3 regions of the Paenibacillus sp. EKM301P genome follow, and region 2 is predicted to be linked to each of the others. Evidence: riboswitches for the same ligand, from Rfam matches in the RefSeq annotation. Region 2 holds a riboswitch; each other region holds the start of a gene.
The links. Region 2 has a riboswitch for glycine ahead of gcvT (glycine cleavage system aminomethyltransferase GcvT). Riboswitches for the same ligand answer to the same signal wherever they lie in the genome.

Region 1 (6,640 bases), on a different contig from region 2:
GTTTTCAGGAAGGGTGAGTTTTTTGAATCATTGCGTTTACATTAATGTCACCTCGTTTTCTAATTACTCTTTATTTTTATTTAGCACAACAAAGCAAAGTCATTTTTCCAATCCAATAGTTAACCTTTTTTTACTTTTCGCCTCTTTACACTTCATACTTATTACAGTACTAGTAGTTCATTATTTTAAAAAAGGAAGGAAATACAAGATAGGGATTGTGTATTATTTTGTAATATTAATAGGAACATCGTTTAACTTGCTCATACATTACGGTTTATTTTCTTTTATGAAACATAATTTATTCTTTATAATGTCAATCATCAGTATTCTTGGAATGAACGTGATTATTGTCTTTCTAACGGACAAGTTGATAGAAAAGTCAAACCTCTCATGCTTTTTTCAAAAGCAAATGCTGATGCAAGAAAAACGTTATAAAGAAACAACTCGATCTCTTAGTGATATCAAACGAAGTATTCATGATTTCAAAAAACAGTTAATTTTTGTCCGTGCTTGTTTACAAGAACAGAGGACGGAAGAGGGTGTTAATCACATCAACCAAACTCTAAAAAATATAGACTCACCAAAACTTCATATAACAACAGGACATCTCGTTATTGATGCTTTAGTAAATCATACTTTCAGCATCGCTAATAAAAGTGGGATAGCTTTCTTCCATCAAATCCATATTAACCCGGCAAATATTAGTATTGGAAGTCATGATCTATGTATTGTCTTAGGTAATGTTTTCGATAATGCTATTGAAGCTGTAATGCAGCTTCCTAGAAAGAAAGAGCATTCAATTCATTTGGAAATTTTCACCGATAATATTGCCCTATGGATTTATGTTCGCAATTCAAAAAGTAATTATCTCAATACAGCATTCTCAACCAAAACATACAATCCCCCTTTAAAAAAACATGGGTATGGATTACTTAACATCCAGCAAGTGATAAAGAAATATGGTGGTTATTTAAATACAACTATTACGGATTCGCATTTTCAAATTACGATTATGCTCCCATGTAATAACTCTTAGGTTTGTAAACGTTATGGATTAAGAGATATTCAGAATAAATAAAATGTCGGTAATCACCAGTCTTATAACCTAAAAAAAGGAGTACCCTCAAGCCTGTGATGGCTGAGAATACTCCCTTTTAGTATTTATGAATTTACCGTTTGTCCCTTTTCTTCTACTTGGATAGCCGCCCCTACATTGGCACCAGCAAGAATACCCTTGTTCTTATTAGGATACAAAGAATTCATATAAGTCCGGGTTTCTGCAACAACAATTCCCGACAAGCCGAGCAGTGCAATCAGGTTCGGAAAAGCCATCATGGCGTTAAAAATATCTGCCAGCAGCCAAATCGCATCCAGTTTAATGAACGCGCCCCCGCCAACCAGTACAATGAACAAATAACGATAAGGCTTGATCCACTTAACCCCAAGCAAGTATTCAACACAGCGTTCCCCGTAATAGTTCCAGCCGAGCATGGTGGTGAATGCGAACATAATCAGGATGATGGTGAGCAGCTCTGCTCCCAGCGGAAATGCACTGGAAAATGCTTGCTGAGTCATCAAGCCTGCATCGGTAGGCCCGCTCCACACCCCGCTCACCAGTAACGTCAACCCGGTCATCACACAAATAACCATCGTATCAATAAACACACCCGTCATGGAAATCAGCCCTTGTTCCGCAGGCCATTTGGTTTTGGCAGCTGCGGCTGCAATCGGTGCGCTCCCCAATCCAGCTTCGTTGGCAAAAATACCTCTGGCTACCCCACTGCGCATGGCCAGCATAATCGTAGCTCCTGCAAATCCGCCGGTTGCCGATGTAGTTGAAAATGCCGAATGAAGCACAAGCGCAATTGCGGCAGGAAGTTGGTCAGCAAATCGAATCAGTACAATGATACAAATCAATACATACAGGCCTGTTTTAAAAGGAACGACCTTCGTCGATACCTTGGCAATGCTTTTGAGTCCTCCAATGGTCACAAGACCTGTAAGGACAGCAATTGTCAGCGCCGTTACAATCGGCGGAACGCCAAAACTGTTTTCAGTCGAAGATACAATCGCCTTGACCTGAGGGAATGTTCCAATTCCGAACAACGCTACCAGCATCCCTGAAAAAGCAAACAGCATCGCCAACGGTTTAAAACGGCGTCCCAGGCCTTTTTCAATATAATACATCGGGCCGCCGGAAAATTGTCCATTCCGATCCTTCACCCGGTATTTTACCGCAAGTACACCTTCCGCATATTTCGTCGCCATCCCAAAGAAGGCTGCAACGACCATCCAGAACAAGGCACCCGGCCCGCCCAGCTTAATGGCTGTCGCTACACCGACAATACTTCCTGTACCGACGGTAGCCGCCAATGCCGTACTCAAAGCCGCAAAACTACTTACATCCCCGCTACCTTCATTCGGGGCCTTACCGATGAGCTTGATCGCCAGGGGCAGGCGGAATACCTGCAACATTTTTAGACGTATGGTCAGCCATAACCCCGTTCCCATAACAAGGATGATGAGAGGCGCCCCCCATATCCAACTGCTAATCGTTTCTAACACATGTACCAAATTCATTTCAACCCGCTCCTCCAGCATAGTAGAAAACAAAAAAGAGTCAAATCTGTTGATTCGACTCCTGGAGAGGTTAAAGGCACGAAAAAATACAACCATCTTGTGCAGGATTTCACCTCTAAAAGCTTATAAAAAGCCTAGGGCTATCCCTGTCACAGGTTATTCGCGTCTCTGTCCTTTTGCCTGAGAGTTTAAGCAGATGTGATCTGCGGTGCACCTTCGGCGCCCAATTAAGGGTCTCTCCAGAGTTCTGTCCGTTTACGGTCCCTGCTCGTTGCTGTAAATCAGCCTAAGCACCTGAGAGTTTTGCCCCTTCGGTTGGAACTTTCATTCCATCTCCCGCAAACATCAACCAGACATATGAAATTTTTATTCATTATACAGAAAAATTTCAGCTTATTACAAGTGAAAAATTTGTGAAGCCCTCTGAAAGAACCAATAGAGTGTCTATACAAAAAGCGGGTACAGCAGATTGCATCCTGAGGATTTTCTCTGCTGTACCCGCCAAAACGATATGGAATTACAATTCTTCACCGTTGGTTGCTATCACATTTTTATACCAGTTAAATGAGTCCTTTTTGGAGCGTTGAAGCGTTCCGTTACCGTCATCATCCAGATCAACGTAAATAAATCCGTAGCGCTTGGACATTTCGGACGTAGACATGCTCACAAGGTCGATAGGTCCCCAGCTGGTGTAACCAATCAGATCAACACCGTCAGCAATCGCTTCCTTCATTTGGGCAATATGCTGACGCAAGTAATCAATGCGATATGTGTCATGCACAGAGCCGTCTTCTTCTACCTTATCATACGCACCCAGGCCATTTTCCACGATGAACAGTGGCTTTTGATAGCGATCATAAAACGTATTCAGTGTAACACGCAGGCCGATCGGATCGATCTGCCATCCCCAGTCGGAAGACTGCAGATACGGATTTTTCACACCGCCTATCAGGTTCCCTGCTGCCTTTTCGCCTTCTGGCCCTGCCGATACGGTCAAGGTCATATAGTAACTAAATGAGATAAAATCGACCGTGTTATTTTTCAAAATTTCGGCATCGCCGGGTTCTGTCTGGATCACAATATTATTTTCTTCAAAATAGCGGTTCATATAGTTGGGATATTCCCCACGAGCATGCACATCCGTAAAGAACAGGTTCATTTGATTTTCATGCTGTGCTTTCAGGATATCTTCTGGGTTACACGTATGTGGGTAGCTTTCAATGCGGGCCAGCATACAGCCGATCTGAGCGCCCGGAATGATCTCATGTCCCCGTTTGGTCGCCAATGCACTTGCTACAAATTGATGGTGCAATGCTTGATATATCGCTTGTTGCTTGTTTTCTACACGGTCAATAACCACACCGCCGCCTGTAAACGGGCTCATAGTCATGACATTAATTTCGTTAAAGGTCAGCCAGTATTTTACTTTATCCTTATAGCGTGTAAATACCGTTTCGGCATATTTTACGTAATGATCCACGACTTCGCGTCCCAACCAGCCATTATATTTCTGTGTCAAACCTAGCGGTGTTTCATAATGCGATAATGTTACCAAAGGCTCAATACCATACTTGCGCAGCTCATCGAATACATTGTCGTAGAATTGCAATCCTGCTTCATTCGGCTCGGCATCATATCCATTCGGGAAAATCCGCGACCAGTGGATGGACATCCGGAATACTTTAAAGCCCATTTCTGCAAACAAGGCAATATCTTCTTTGTAGTGGTGATAAAAGTCCACACCTTCACGCTTTGGAAAACGGGCGTTTACCTTCCCTGCCAAGATGTCCTCCAGTCGTTCGGACGAAATTTCTATAGCATGATCGTTCTTACGTTCTGATTTAGGTACATAGGCTATCATGTCTGCGCTGGACAGACCTTTTCCATCTACGTCAAAAGCACCTTCCAATTGGTTGGCTGCAGTTGCCCCGCCCCAGAGGAAGTTTTTCGGGAATCCTTTTAGCGTCTTCGTCATGGTATGAAAACCTCTTTCCTTAATTTAATGTTTTCACTTTAGTCAGTAACCCGTCAGGTGCTGCAATGCGAATCCATAACTAACGGTAACCGTTCTCCTTTGAAATGCATCGACAGATGCTTTAAAATAGACGTAATGCCCTCATAAAGCATCCTAATTGTTGTAACGCGTTTCATGTCAAGTATTTTTTTCTCAGGTGAGGAGAAGCATCATGTCGAATCTTGATCAAATTGCAAAACTGGCGGGCTTTTCCAAAGCTACGGTATCCAGAGTGTTAAATCAGTCCCCCCATGTAAGCCAAGAAACCAGAGCTAAAATTTTAAAAATCATGCAGGAATTGGATTATGTTCCTAATCGGAATGCGATCTCTCTATCCAAGGGTCAGACGCTTCAGATTGGTATCATCACTTCAACTATCAATGAAATTGTGCTGGCATTTCTGGACAGCTTTGTGGAAATCGCAGGCCAATATGAATTCCAAACCATTATTTATACTTCGGGAGAAGACAAAAAGAAAGAGCTTCAAGCTTTCGAGGATTTAAAAAGAAAAAGAGTCGATGCGCTGGTCATCATTTCCTGCGTGAATGACACTGATTTTTTGAGTACCTATTGCAAATATGGACCGATCGTGGCATGGCAACGTATGGAGCATACCGATATTCGCTCCGTCGCTATGGATCAATATGAAGGATACATGTTAGCATTAAAACATTTGATACAAAAAGGCTATACACGTATAGCCAATGCTTTTGGTCGTCCGAGCAGCATCAATACTCACAGCAGACAACGAGCCTATGAGCAGATCATGAGTGAACACAATCTGCCGATGCTGCCACACTGGAACTATTCTTCTATTTATAACATTCGTGATGGCGAACAGGTCGTGCGCAATTTGTTACAGCATCGTGAGGAATTTCCGGAGGCTATCTTGTGTGCTAACGATTATGTAGCAGTGGGCATTCTCTGCGAAGCGCGCAGACAATTGCTGAAGGTACCGGAAGATCTGGCGATTGTTGGGTTTGATAACACGGAGCTGGCGCACACCATGGGGATTACAACGGTTCAAAATCCCATTATGGCTCAGGCACAAAATGCTTTTTTCATGCTTTCCCCTCAGCTGATTGGACGCCAAATGGAGCTTCATTCGCTAGAATACAGCCTCATAGAGCGTACGACTACTTAAGGGCACAATTGACTTGCAAATTAGGCAAATGGGCCTTGATATGAAATATTTTTTGTCGAAAGAGAATAAAATATGTTGAAATCGCTTTTTTTTGTGCTACAATAGCACTATATCGAAGGATTGTGACCGGTGATGCGGGCAATGCCTGAGTTCAATTGAGTGCTATTGTTAACAATAGTATTGAATTGTGCTTGGGCATTTTTTATTGGTAAAGGATGGGAGGGGGAACTTCAATGATTATTGAGAAGGTGCTCAATAACAACGTCCTGTTGACTAAAAACGATAAAGGCAAAGAGGTCATTGTCATGGGAAGAGGTATTTCCTTCAAAAAGGTGGCTGGGGACCAAGTCGATGATCATAAAATAGATAAGATTTTCATGTTAAATGAAAACGAGTTCACGGCTAGACTAACTGAGCTGCTAAACGATATTCCTGTGTCTCATCTGGAGGTCGTGAATGAAATCGTGACCCATGCAGCCGAAGTGCTGGATACGGAGTTAAGTGATAACATTTATTTAACATTGACCGACCATATTCATTTTGCCATACAGCGGGAAGAAAAAGGATTGGCACTCAAAAACGCGATGCTGTATGAAATTAAACGCTTTTACAAAAAAGAATTTGCAGTTGGGCTGGATGCTCTACAAAAAATTGAAAATACGCTCGGTGTAAAATTGGGCGAAGACGAAGCGGGATTTATTGCACTGCATATGGTGAATGCACGGATTGATGGTAACGAGATGAAGGCTACACTGAAAATGACCGAGATTGTCCAACACATATTGAATATTATTACGTATCATTACGGTATTGTGCTGGATGAGTCTTCTTTTAGCTATTCGAGATTTTTGACCCATTTGCAATATTTTGCAATGCGAGTGATTCGCAAAGAGGTTATTCAC
Region 2 (6,640 bases):
GTTCCAGTAGCGTAATCATGTCTTCCTGCAACAGTAATGCACTAATCTCGCTCAATACCTCCAAGCTTTCTTTCGGCAACTCACGAGGTCCCAACATCAGCAGAACGCATTCTACCTGCTCATCTACATCCGCCAGCAGCGGCTCAGCCAGCCTATACAAGGTCAGCGAAGGCTGGCGAACATAGGGACTGCGCGTATGAATCAAAGCAACGGAGGTATCAGAAATCACCTGACTCCCTTGACGCTCTCTTTCTACAAGTTGTTCAGCAACAACAGAAGGCTCTGTGACATTTCCCCGCACTGCCTCCAACATGCAGATAGTCTCTATAGTGGCTGACATATCCATCCCTCTATTTTCCAGCGGGTATACTTGAAATTGCTGTACAATGTGTACAATCTCCTCAAGGCTTTTCCGTAGACCGGTAAGCCACTCCATGCCCTGGCCGGGCTGAACAGCCTGTTCCTGAGGATGGTCATTGAGTTGATTGAGTGTAATATGCTGGATAAAATGACGCAGACGGTCACTCTCCTCTTGCGTCAGCAGCGGACTGATTTTGAGATAACGATCCGGTTCAAGCGGCAGCTCCACTGTCGAAATGATCAGATCATAATCCTCCTTGGGAATTCGCGTCGCCTCGTACCATGAGGCCCTATCCACGATTTTGATCTGTGGCAGCTCCTTGGCCAGTCTGGTTGCCAGAAGTCTGGAAGATCCAATCCCGCTCGTGCAGACTACGATCGCTCGCACCTCCCGTTGCAACTGTCTCAGCCGCTCCAGCGAAGCGCCAAAATGCATGACCAGAAATCCGATCTCTTCATCTGGTACTTCCATTTCGGTCATATCCGCCGCAGCCTTTTTGACCGAATCGAATAAACTGCCGTAATCCTTGCGGATTTGCTGAAGGAGGGGGTTGCGGATGGACCTCCCTTCCCTCAAACGTTTGAATACTGGAGTCATATGGGCAATCAGCCCTTCACGCAGAACGCGGTCCTCTGCCAATGGTGTGCCAGTCTCTGCCTCCACACGACGAATCAACTCATGAACCGACTCCAGCAGTACAAGATCATCCAGTGGCAGCAAGCGGGTGGAATGATCCTCAGCATCACGGAACAGCAGCCCGAAATAACATCGCTCCGATTCTGGAAACTCAATATCCAGCGCTGCTGACAATTCTCCACATATGCGTTCCACCATAGCTGTGCGCAGCATGATATTCTCCTCTGAATCTGTTTTCGAATACGAGAGACGATGATCTACAACGTACCCAAGCCGCAGACGTGCCAGCGAAACGCAAATTTGAATCAGCAACTCCATATATTTGCTTTCCACCATGTTTTTCAGCCATTGATCATGAGGCTGCCAAAGGGCATTTTCCACGGTTAGCAGGTTCTCCCTACCCATCATCTCCATCAACTTTTCAGTGACACGTGTCACTGAACGAAGCTCCTCTCGACCGGAAAACAGATCCGATTCATCCAAATATTCGAGAGCCAGCTCAGAAATCGCCCGTCTTTTGTCTATCTCCCGTCCTGTAATCTTGACACCGTATCCTCGTCTGCGCACAAGCACGAGCCCTCGATCTCCGATCCATCCTTGTAATTCGTCCAGATCATGACTGACCGTAGTTACTGTGACTTTCAAATCCGATGCCAGCGCCAGTAGCTTGATCGGCTCCTGTGTATCCAGCAGCATGCACAGCACTACAATTTTTCTCTCCTCAGCGGAGTATTCGTCTGACTTCGTATGCAACAATTGCTCCCGCAGACTTGCAAGCTGAGTCGGGCCGGCATCCACATAGATACCGATCCCTGATTTTTTCTCCAGCTTTACCTCATGAGCCGCCAACCAACACTCAACTGCGCCAAGTTCCCGATGAACCGTCCTTGTGCTGACATTGATCTTCTCGGCAATTTCCCCGGCCGTAACCTCTTGGGGCTGCTCCAAAAGATACTCTACGATGTCAGATTGTCGTTTCGTAATATTCATAAGCGCATACCGTTCCTTCCCAAGCTCTCATCCCATCCAGCAGGAAATACAAACTGTATACAACCGGCCTGACTTTATAGGGATTAAAAGTCGGATTTCAGCCGTTCAACCAGCGCTTCGTATTCAGGGCTTTTCAGAAAATTGTCAATGGAAATGTGTTCAGCATTCGGGGCTACCGTTTTAGCCCGGTCTGTCAACGTTTTTTGCGTAATGACAATGTCCGCATCCTGTGGAATTTCACTGATTGCCGTATTCGTTACCGTAACGCCCACGCCCGCCTGTTTCATTTTTTTGCGTAAAATTGAAGCTCCCATGGCACTTGAACCCATACCTGCATCACAGGAAAAGACAATTTTGTTCACTTCGGATTTATCCTTGAGCATTCGATCTGCGGCAATCTCAGCAGCACGATCAGATGCGTGGTTATCTTCCATTACAGTGGCGTTAGCACTTGCACCCTTGCTTTGATTTTTCATATCTTTCAGGCGGGATGCAGCTTCCTCCAGCCCCTCTTCCTTTTGCTTACCTGTCTTGAGCAATACTGCGGCCACAGCAAAGGATACGACCGCAGCAGCGACCACACCGCTCAGCATCGGCAAATATCCGCCTTTTGGTGTCATCAGGAAATAAGCGATGATACTGCCTGGTGAAGGAGCAGCAACCAGTCCGGCACCTGTTAACATAAAACAGAAAGTCCCCACAACGCCCCCTGCTATAGCAGCAAGAATCAGAATCGGCTTCATCAAAATGTAAGGGAAATAAATTTCATGAATCCCGCCGAAAAAATGAATGATGACTGCACCAGGAGCAGACGACTTCGCAGATCCTTTACCGAACAGGCAATAGGCCAGCAAAATACCGAGCCCCGGACCAGGATTGGATTCAAGCATGAACAAAACGGATTTTCCTGTTCTTGCAGCTTCCTCTAGCGCAATCGGGCTCAATACTCCGTGATTCAATGCGTTGTTAAGAAATAATACTTTTCCGGGCTCAATAATGAGGTTGACAAGCGGCAAGAGCCCTGCATTTACGAGAAACTGTACCCCTGTCGACAATACTTGGCTGATGGTTTGAACGACCGGGCCAATCCCCACATGAGCGAGTAGTGCTAGAATGGCACCGATAATCCCGGCCGAGAAATTATTGACCAGCATTTCAAAACCTGATTTGACTTTGCCTTCAATGGCCTTATCGAACTTCTTCAATATCCATGCAGCCAGCGGACCAGCTACCATCGCACCCAGGAACATCGGGATATCGGCCCCCACAATGACACCCATCGTCATAATGGCACCGATCACACCTCCGCGCTGTCCGTGAATCATTGTGCCTCCTGTATAACCAATCAATAGCGGCAGCAAATAATTTTTCATCGGATCAACCAGTTGTGCAAAACCCTCGTTCGGAAACCACCCGGTCGGAATAAAAAGGGCCGTAATTAATCCCCATGCGATAAAGGCCCCCATATTGGGCATAACCATACCGCTGAGAAAACGGCCAAAACGTTGTACGGCGACACGAGCGCCACCGCTTGAACTGGACTTTGTGTCCACTGTGCTCATATTCATATCCTCCTTGTGAGTAAATAGCATCACTACCTTTTCTTAAAATTCATACTAAATGACAGCGCTATCTTCATCAACGAAATGAAAACGTACTTTCGTCATGAACGTTGATGACAACATTTAAATTTAAAATAACGGACAACGTATTATACCTGCATAATTCTTCTTAATATGACCGATAACAATAGAAATTAGTCGAAAAAACAGTGCTGTAAATCTGCACCTTATATAGAGGAGCTCACCTCTAAATCTAATAAATCGACGTAATTACGTCTTCTAAAAGACAACAAAAAAATAGCCGCCATGTCAGATCATAGCGACTATTTTATACACAAAACGAGCGGACTAACGATGCTTTTATTCAATTCAATATCCATATAAAAATTTAGAATAAAGCGCTAATATTCCATCTTATATTGCTCATTATTGTTCATCCGAAATCAACTGCTCGTACTGATCCGCAGACAGCAGCTTGCTCAGAGCCTCCTCGACATCATTGCCCATCTCTACTTCAATCATCCAACCCTTTTCATAGGGAGATTCATTCACCAGCTCAGGTGTGCTTTCCAGAGCTTCATTTACTTTCAATACGGTTCCCGCCACCGGAGCAAAAAGGTCGGATACGGTCTTCACCGATTCAATTGTACCAATCTCTGCCCCCTGTTCAATCGTTGCTCCCGCCCCAGGTAATTCCACAAAAACAATATCACCCAGTTGATGCTGTGCAAAGTCTGTAATGCCGATCCGCAACGTCCCGTCTGCTGTGCGCTGAACCCACTCATGTTCGTCTGTATACCAAAGTTCCCGTTTCACTTCACTCATCCTGCTTTCGCCTCACTTCCACATGAATAAAATGCTTTTAATCACCTGTATTAGACAGGTTAAGATTATGACAACATGAACACTCATGTCAATAATACTAACAAAAATACTTCATGTTATCTCATATAGCATAGAATATTAAAAAATGATAACTTGTAACAAACGCTTACATATCCTTATTTATACATTAAATGTTTTTTGGATTGTTTTATATGACATTTTTATTGACATTTTGAATGAATTTGCGTATTAATGGGTTATAGCAAATGCTTTTGGAAATACCCCGACAACTGCAAACGCGGATGAACGCGGAGGGAGAGACTACCCAAAAGATTCGCATAGCTGTTGTCGTTTCTGAGACAGTGTGCACGCGAACTCGGATCAAGTTGTTACCTGCAAAACCGGGTAACCTACCGTTGATCCAAAAGGTAGCGCCGAAGGAGTAAACTTGCATTGCAGGTGAATCTCTCAGGCAAAAGGACCTCTGCCGGACGCATCTCTGGAGAGCATTCGCGATTAGAGCGGATCACCCAAGGGGAAACCTGGTTCACACCGGGGTAACTTTCTGGTATCAAGGACAGAGCTGAAAGAAGAGTATGGACTGCCGTCTATACGTTTCTTTCAGCCTGTCTTTTTTGTTTAGCCGATTACACTGGATAGGAGTGAAAAAATGTCTAATTTGCGAAGAACACCATTATTTTCGTCTTACGGGACGCAGCCCGGGGTTCGTTGTATTGACTTTGGCGGGTGGGAGCTTCCCGTTCAGTTTAGCGGCATCCAAAAAGAGCATGAGGCCGTCCGGCAACGCGCGGGTTTATTCGATGTCTCGCACATGGGCGAGTTTTTGGTTGAGGGCAAAGAAGCCGAGGCTTTTTTGCAATGGGTAACCACGAATGATGTCAGCCAGTTGGAACCGGGCCAGGCACAATATTCACTCCTGTGTTACCCCGATGGAGGCGTAGTGGATGACTTGCTTGTATACTGCAAAGGACCAGAGCGCTACATGCTCGTTGTGAATGCCTCCAACATCGACAAAGATTGGGATTGGCTCATGCGCCACGTACCTGCATCGGTTCATCTGGAGAATGTGTCTGATGCGATCGCATTGCTGGCATTACAAGGACCGGAAGCAGCACATATTGCCGCAGCCGTGACAGATGCAGATATTACGAATCTGGCATCTTTCCGATTCCATGAGAACGTGCAATTGTTCGGAGCAAAAGCACTCGTCTCCCGAACCGGATATACCGGGGAAGACGGTTTTGAATTTTATATACCTGCTGAGGAAGCACCCGCCGTGTGGAATGGTTTGCTTCGTTGCGGTGAATCGTATGGGCTAATTCCCGCTGGGCTTGGTGCTCGCGATACACTGCGGTTTGAGGCACGGCTGCCGCTGTACGGACAGGAGTTATCTGCCACCATTTCACCGCTTGAGGCTGGTTTAGGTTTCTTCGTCAAGCTGAATAAAGGAGATTTTATCGGCAGAGAAGCACTGCAACACCAGAAAGAACAAGGAATTCCTCGCAAGTTGATCGGGCTGGAAATGATTGACCGCGGTATCCCGCGCGCTCATTATCCAGTCTTCGCGGAAGGCCAACACATTGGTGAGGTCACAACGGGGACTCAATCGCCCACCTTGAAGCGTAATTTGGGGCTAGCCCTGGTGGACAGTCGTTTTAGCACCCTATCTACACCGCTGGAGGTCGAAATTCGAGGTAAACGCCTGCGTGCGGAAGTGGTCGCAGCCCCTTTTTATAAACGGCCACGCTGATCCTAAATCCTCTTCATTTCAAAAAAATGATCATGTCAGATACGAAATTCTGGATTTTCCAACTACGATTATGTATTAGCTAATTTACTATCTAAATTTTGCTTTTCGAAAGGAGCCAGAACTTATGAAGCAGCATCGCTATCTCCCCATGACCGAACAAGATCAAACCGAAATGCTGCGTGTGGTGGGCGTATCATCCATTGATGATTTATTCAGTGACATTCCAGAGGCAATTCGATACCAAGGGGAACTCCCTCTTTCCTCTCGGCTCGACGAAAGAGCCCTAACTCGCCACATGGCCGAGCTGGCCGGGCACAATGCCAATACAGATACACATGCCAGCTTTCTTGGTGCAGGTATTTATGATCATCATATTCCGTCCGTCATTCAGCACATCACCTCACGTTCCGAATTTTACACAGCCTACACCCCCTATCAGCCGGAAGTAAGCCAGGGCGAGCTGCAAGCCATTTTTGAATTCCAGTCGTATATTTG
Region 3 (6,640 bases), on a different contig from region 2:
GCAATCGAGCGTACACCCTTGGTAATGCCGAAGGATTGATCTGCGGCTACGATGTCCGTAGCATTTACATCGCCAAGCGCATTATAACGGAAACGAACACCAAAGTTGGTCGCCAGCCAATCGGAGCTTGTTAATCCTTGCATCGCCGGCGATGCAGCTTCTTCTGCAGTCATGCCTTTGGCCGGATTAGTATAGGCTCCACGACGGTAGCCATTCATAACCTCGGAGGAATCCCAACGGTTTTTGTTACGGTCGGCATTATAATGGTCGGAGATGAAGAAGACACTTCCCCCGTTATTCACATATTGCAGCAGGGCAGCCTGCTCGGATGCCTTAAAGGCCACATTCGCTTCACCGATGATGAACACATCATATTGGCGCAGCTTATCATAGGTTATGGCCTGTTCTCCATAAGTAAAAGGAATAGGGCGGTTCAATTGATCCACAGTAAAGCCTACATTACGTAATCCATTAGCAAAGTCGGAGAAGGCGCCTTCAATGACCCAATCTGCTGCACCAGCCGTCTGTGCGTGCGTATTATCGAACAGCACCTTTTTGCCTTTTCCATCCGGCAGTGTAGTACCGGGTTGACCCGGGTTGCCAGGTTCAGGTTCGCCAGGTTCACCTGGTTCCCCCGGCTCGCTTCCACTCACCAGTTCCACAGCGCTTGGACTTTTTACTCCACCAAAATTATTGTAGGCACCAAGCGTACCTGTCACGCGAATTTTGCTGCCGACCAGTTCAGGATGACCTGTTAACCCAAATTGCCCTCTGTACGCAGATGTCAGCTGCACATCCAATAGATTAGACGTGCTACGTTCATTGGCCTGGTCGGCAATCAGTACGTTAAAATCATTCGCAAACGGAGCAGAAAAATTAGCTGTTTTCGATCCGGTAGCATGTCCGACGATGTAGCCTTCCACCGTCACTGTACCTCCACTGCCTTGGCGCTGAAGTGCTTCGTCTACTGTCAATGCTCCCTCTGCCTTGACCTGACCGAATGGAACGAGGATCCCAATCAACAGCGATACGATCGCTGCTAGATGCAGCACCCCTTTCAAGCGTGAACCTGTGAACCGCAAGCCTTTTACCATACGTCAATATCCCTCCTATAATTCCATAAATGTACTTGTCCTCTATCAGATTAGCTGTCAATCTTCTAATTCCTTCCTGATTTCATCCATAATTATGTAAATTTTAATCTTTTTTATCGGAAACTCGCCTGTTTATGTAAAAATTGAAACCTGCGATTGACACCGAGCACGGCATACATTACGCTAAGAAAGATATGTAGAACGGTATACGCGAATGAAGATGACGGGAGAGTCTGTCCAGGGGCTTACACGCTGGCGGCACCGAAGGAGCAAGACGTCAGCACCCGGCTGGCGGATAATCTCTCAGGTCCATGTATCGTCATCTGACGCAACTCTGGAGAGAGCGCAAGCCACCCAAGGGGTAAGGCGGTAAGGACACCGCACGAAACTCTCAGGTAACGAGGACAGAGATAAGGGAAACTTCCTTATCCTGTCCTTTTTTGCGCTCACATTGTACGTCAGCATTAGGAACCGTCATAGCTGCGCACAAACGCGGAAATACCATATACTATGGTACTAGAACATACAGGGGGCCACACCATGCGTTTCAAAGATGTATTTTCCATTATCGGTCCGGCCATGACCGGACCTTCCAGTTCACACACTGCAGGCGCGGTGCGGCTTGCACGCGTTGCCCGTCACTGGCTCGGGATGCAGCCGGACCGTGCCCGCATGACACTGTACGGCTCCTTCGCCGACACCTACAAAGGACACGGTACAGACCTAGCACTCATCGCAGGCCTGCTCAATTACGATACAGACGACCACCGAATTCCAGATGCCGAGCAATGGGCGGAGCAGGCTGGAATGGCCGTGGAGTTTGCCGTCAGCGGACTACCCGCGCCCCATCCAAATACCGTCCGTTTTGAACTGTGGAAGGGTGAGGATCAGCGCACACTGCTGGGCTCCTCCATCGGCGGCGGCAGCATCCATGTCCAGCAGCTCAACGAATTCCGAGTCAACCTGACCGGGGAGCTGGCTACGTTGGTGCTTCTTCACTCGGATAAGCCCGGCACATTAGGTGCGGTGACTTCAGCACTCGGCGCTGCCGACATTAACATTGCCTATATGCATGTGGATCGCAAAGGCCGAGATGGAGAAGCACTTACCGCCATCGAAACGGACAGTCCTCCTACGGCTGAACTGATCGCAAAACTACGATCCTTACCACATATGTACGAAATTAAAATGATTAATTTGAAAAAAGGAGCTGAATCTGATGCGATTTAGCCATCTGCATGAAATCAGCGCCATATGCGCGGAGGAATCCACCACGATTGGCCGCCTGATGATTCAAGAGCAGGTACAAGAGACGAATACAACGGAAGAAGAAATCTTCCGCCAAATGTCTGATTATTATGAAGTCATGAAGGAGGCCGTTCATCGTGGTCAGACGCAAGACACCGTATCCCGCAGTGGATTAACGGGCGGTGATGGCAAGCGTCTGGCCGAGTATCTGCGGGCAGGAGAAACCTGCTCCGGCGACGCCTCTGCACTCGCCATGGCTTATGCGCTCTCCGTGTCGGAGGTTAATGCGTCCATGGGGCGTATTGTGGCTACGCCCACTGCTGGCTCTTGTGGAGTCATCCCCGGTGTGTTCATTAGTGCGCAGGAGCGGTTCGGCTGGGATGATGAGCATATGGTGCACGGCTTGTTCGCAGCCGGAGCCATTGGCTACGTCATCGCCAACAATTCCTTCATTTCCGGCGCGGAGGGAGGCTGTCAGGCTGAGATTGGCTCAGCCATCGGGATGGCCGCTGGAGCTATGGTCGAGCTACGCGGCGGCACACCTGAGCAGGCCGTTCACGCCGTAGGCCTAGCGCTCAAGAACACGCTCGGTCTGATTTGCGACCCCGTCGCCGGACTCGTCGAGATTCCGTGCATCGTGCGCAACGGGCTGGGAGCCGTGACCGCACTTGCCGCAGCGGATATGGCTTTGGCGGGTGTGCGCAGCGCCATTCCGTCTGACGAAGTCATTGACGTAATGCTTGAAGTCGGCAGCGCGATGCCGTCGAATCACCGCGAGACCGCCAAAGGCGGCTTGGCCCAGACACCCACTGGCAAGCGTTTGACCGAATCACTGACACGCAACACATCAACCAAGAAGAATAAATCGTAGCTTCTAAGCTTTAAAAAATAAAAGAGCAAGCATATCGTCTCTAGACGTATGCTTGCTCTTTTTCTTTTCATTTTAACAGATTACTGAACGGTTACCTGTACCTTCGTCATTTTACCTGCATATTTCACTGTAATTACAGCTTTGCCCTTGCCCTGTGCCTTAATGTTGCCGTCTTTGACGGTCGCAACAATAATTCTGGACGAGGACCAGACAGCAGGTTTGGAAACATCCTTCTCCGACTCATCCTTATACGTGGCTGTAGCCGTAACTTTGGCCAGCTGCCCTGCCTTCAAAGTCAAGGCGACTTCGTCCGTTTGCAGGTATTTAAGCGTATCAACATCAACAGGTACGCTAATCACCTTACCGCCAAACTTCGCCTGAATGTTAGCCTTACCGTAGCTGACCGCGGTAACCTGACCCTTTTTGACGGTGGCTACCTTATAGTTGGACGTTTTCCATTCAGCTAGGGTTGTAACATCCTTTTCTTTGCCATCACTGGATTTAACTACAATCGCAATCGTTTTTTGATCCCCGGATTTTAGTGATAACGCAATGGCATCCGCTTCAATCTTTTGCGCTACGTCCACTTCTACCGTAAACGTAATGGTTTGCTTGCCATATGAAGCAGTGACCGTTGCCTTACCGCTTGCATTCGCTTTAATCAAACCTTCGCTAACTTCAACTACTTTTACATTACTAGTAGTCCAAGTGGCGTCCTTGGTTACGTCTGTTTTTGTGCCACCACTCTTAACGCCTGTTACTTTCAGCTGCTTTGTTTCTTGAGCACCAAGCGCAATTACACGCGAGTCTGTTTCCAGACGGTCCACAAGGCCCACTTGTACGTTAATTGTCAGTTTTTTGCCGTTATAGGTCGCTGTAATAACCGCTTTACCGGCTGCTTTACCCGTAATCGTTCCTTTGGACACAGAAGCAATATCTTCCGCGCTTGAAGCCCACTCCGCATCCTGTGTCACGTCTTCCTTGCGTCCATCCGCATAAGTAGCCGTCAGAGTTGCAGTATAGTCCTCATTAATATCAATCGTTGCCGTTTTGGAGGACAGAGACAGATCACCAGGCACATTTACGGATACTGTAGCTGTAGCTGTTTTGCCGCCATAAGAAGCTGTGATCGTAGCCTCACCTGTTTTATAACCTGTGACTTCCCCCGCGCTGACAAAAGCGATATCTTCATTGCTGGATTTCCACTCTGCCTTACTTGTGATATCTTCTTCCGTACCTGTTACGTACGTTGCAGTCAGCTTGAGCTTTTTGGATTCCTTGGCGTTCAAGCTCAGCTTGTCCTCGCTCAAATCCAGAAATCTAGAGGTTTCGACATCTGTCTTGATCGAAACTGTCTTATCTCCATACTTAGCAGTCACTGTAGCTGAACCCGCTCCAATGGCCATAATCGTTCCTTTATTCACCGTTGCAACTTTTTCATCGCTTGATGCCCAAGTAGCTTTATCTGTGATATCCGTTACAGTTCCATCCGGGTAGACAGCAGATACCTGAATTTTTTTAGATTCATCCAAACGTAGGAAAATATTGGTTTCGCTGGCTTTCAGCTTATTCGTCTGATCTACATCCACCGCAATCGTAGCGGACATCGTGCCATATTTACCTGTGATCGTCGCCTTACCCGCGCTATAGCCGGTAATAGTGCCTTTCAGTACATCTGCCACAGCTGCATTGCTGGAGCTCCACTCAGCAGACTCTGTCACGTCCTGTACCGATCCATCCGGGAACGTTGCTGTCAATTTAACCTTCTCTGTATCCTTCAACAAAAGAGAAACCTCTGATGAACTGACATCGAGACGTTTAACCTGCTCTACCTGTACAGCAATCGTTACAGTCTGTTGACCATAAACAGCCTTAATATTAGCTGTACCTGCTCCCTGAGCAGTAACCAATCCGTTAACTACAGTCGCTACCTTTTGGTTATCCGAGGTCCAGGTCGCATCACCTGAAACCTGAGCTGTCGTATTATCACTATAAGTCGCTGTCAAATCAATCTGTCCTGTGCCGCTCGAACGTAAGTTCAGGCTTTGTACATTGGATGTCAGCGCCTTAACCTTTTTCGTAACATGTACCTGAACCGATTGTACCTTCTCTTTATAGGTCGCTACCACGGTCGCTTCCCCTTCAGCTTTGGCTGAAACCGTACCGTTATACACTGTAGCGATAGCTGTATTATCACTTTTCCAATCCGTGCTTACGGTTACATTCGAGGTCGTCCCATCGCTAAAAACAGCCGTAGCCGTCAGCGCAGCCGTATCTCCCTGCTGCAAAGTTACCTCGTTGGAGGAAAGGACAATCTTGGAAAGCACCGCATCTGCTGCAGATGCAAACCCTGCATATGATGTAAAACTTGAAATCAGGATGACCAACGCCAGAAATCCGGACCATCTATTCTTCAAAATCTAATTCCCTCCCATTTCAATGCTAAAAATTGAGGATTTCGCAAAATCCCTACACCTACGTTTTATGTCGTCATATGGAAAAGAATAGTTTAGACTTTAAAGAAAATTTGGTCCTTATTAACTAGAATCGGTATTACCGAAGATCAAATCGTTAAATATACCCTTACTTTTACAAACAGCTATAAGCTGCTGCACGTATTCTCAAATGGTGATACTCTTCCATATTGGGATCAAGCTGATGCATATAAACGACGGAGAACTGTTCGCTCGGATCTATAGAAACCCATGTGCCTGCCATTCCCGTCCAGCCAAATTCCCCAATCGAGCTGTTTGCATGACCAGCCGCTTTATCCATTAACGTACGCACGCCCAGTCCATAGCCATAACCTGTATGGTATGAATTGGTGAAATCCGATAGTTGGGCTGTACTCAGATGATTTGTGCGCATTAAATCAATGGTTTTTCTCCCCAATAGCCTCACACCGTCTACCATGCCGCCATTTGACAATATTTGTGAAAATGTCAGGTATTCTTTGACTGTCGAATATAAGCCTGCGCCTCCACCTTCATATATAGCATCTGGCTGATGATGTTCATCCAAGAAACCTTCAATTTTTTCAAGTTTTCCGGCGTCTGTCCGTTGATACATGGAGGCCATCCGCGATTCAATATCTCCACGATAACGGTAACCTGTATTGTTCATTCCAAGTGGATCAAAGATTTCATCCTTCAAAAATTGTCCTAATGATTTACCTGAAATGACTTCAATTAGACCTGCAACAAGATCATGTCCATATCCGTATAACCATCGTGTTCCCGGTTCAAATGCAAGCGGAACTTTAGAAAGCGCTTTAATTTCTGTACGCAGGTCATATTTCCCTTGCTTTTCCTTTAAAGCTGTAATGACCTTGTGCATAGCTTTTCCTGTTTCTGAAAACTCGGAAGCATAAGGAAGCCCCGCACTCATATTGAATATATGCTTAATTAAAATAGGGTTATCCGCCTTA

Region 1: it holds a riboswitch for glycine, as region 2 does, so the genes downstream of both, HFD99_RS14265 (alanine/glycine:cation symporter family protein) here and gcvT (glycine cleavage system aminomethyltransferase GcvT) in region 2, are expected to answer to the same signal.
Region 3: it holds a riboswitch for glycine, as region 2 does, so the genes downstream of both, sdaAB (L-serine ammonia-lyase, iron-sulfur-dependent subunit beta) here and gcvT (glycine cleavage system aminomethyltransferase GcvT) in region 2, are expected to answer to the same signal.

The regions. Positions count from the first base shown of each region.
Region 1 covers NZ_JAALFM010000005.1:75,127-81,766, forward strand. The annotation lists gene HFD99_RS14255 (LytR/AlgR family response regulator transcription factor) at 1-17, shown strand, start outside; gene HFD99_RS25695 (sensor histidine kinase) at 416-1,036, shown strand; gene HFD99_RS14265 (alanine/glycine:cation symporter family protein) at 1,162-2,580, opposite strand; glycine riboswitch at 2,739-2,833, opposite strand; glycine riboswitch at 2,845-2,929, opposite strand; gene HFD99_RS14270 (glycoside hydrolase family 1 protein) at 3,098-4,555, opposite strand; gene HFD99_RS14275 (LacI family DNA-binding transcriptional regulator) at 4,767-5,738, shown strand; gene licT (BglG family transcription antiterminator LicT) at 5,972-6,640, shown strand, end outside.
Region 2 covers NZ_JAALFM010000001.1:1,121,765-1,128,404, forward strand. The annotation lists gene HFD99_RS04995 (BglG family transcription antiterminator) at 1-1,987, opposite strand, end outside; gene HFD99_RS05000 (PTS mannitol transporter subunit IICB) at 2,071-3,549, opposite strand; gene gcvH (glycine cleavage system protein GcvH) at 3,976-4,374, opposite strand; glycine riboswitch at 4,782-4,855, shown strand; glycine riboswitch at 4,869-4,965, shown strand; gene gcvT (glycine cleavage system aminomethyltransferase GcvT) at 5,045-6,145, shown strand; gene gcvPA (aminomethyl-transferring glycine dehydrogenase subunit GcvPA) at 6,270-6,640, shown strand, end outside.
Region 3 covers NZ_JAALFM010000014.1:73,986-80,625, forward strand. The annotation lists gene HFD99_RS22125 (DUF6359 domain-containing protein) at 1-1,094, opposite strand, end outside; glycine riboswitch at 1,309-1,423, shown strand; gene sdaAB (L-serine ammonia-lyase, iron-sulfur-dependent subunit beta) at 1,635-2,324, shown strand; gene sdaAA (L-serine ammonia-lyase, iron-sulfur-dependent, subunit alpha) at 2,314-3,213, shown strand; gene HFD99_RS22140 (Ig-like domain-containing protein) at 3,294-5,630, opposite strand; gene HFD99_RS22145 (serine hydrolase domain-containing protein) at 5,803-6,640, opposite strand, start outside.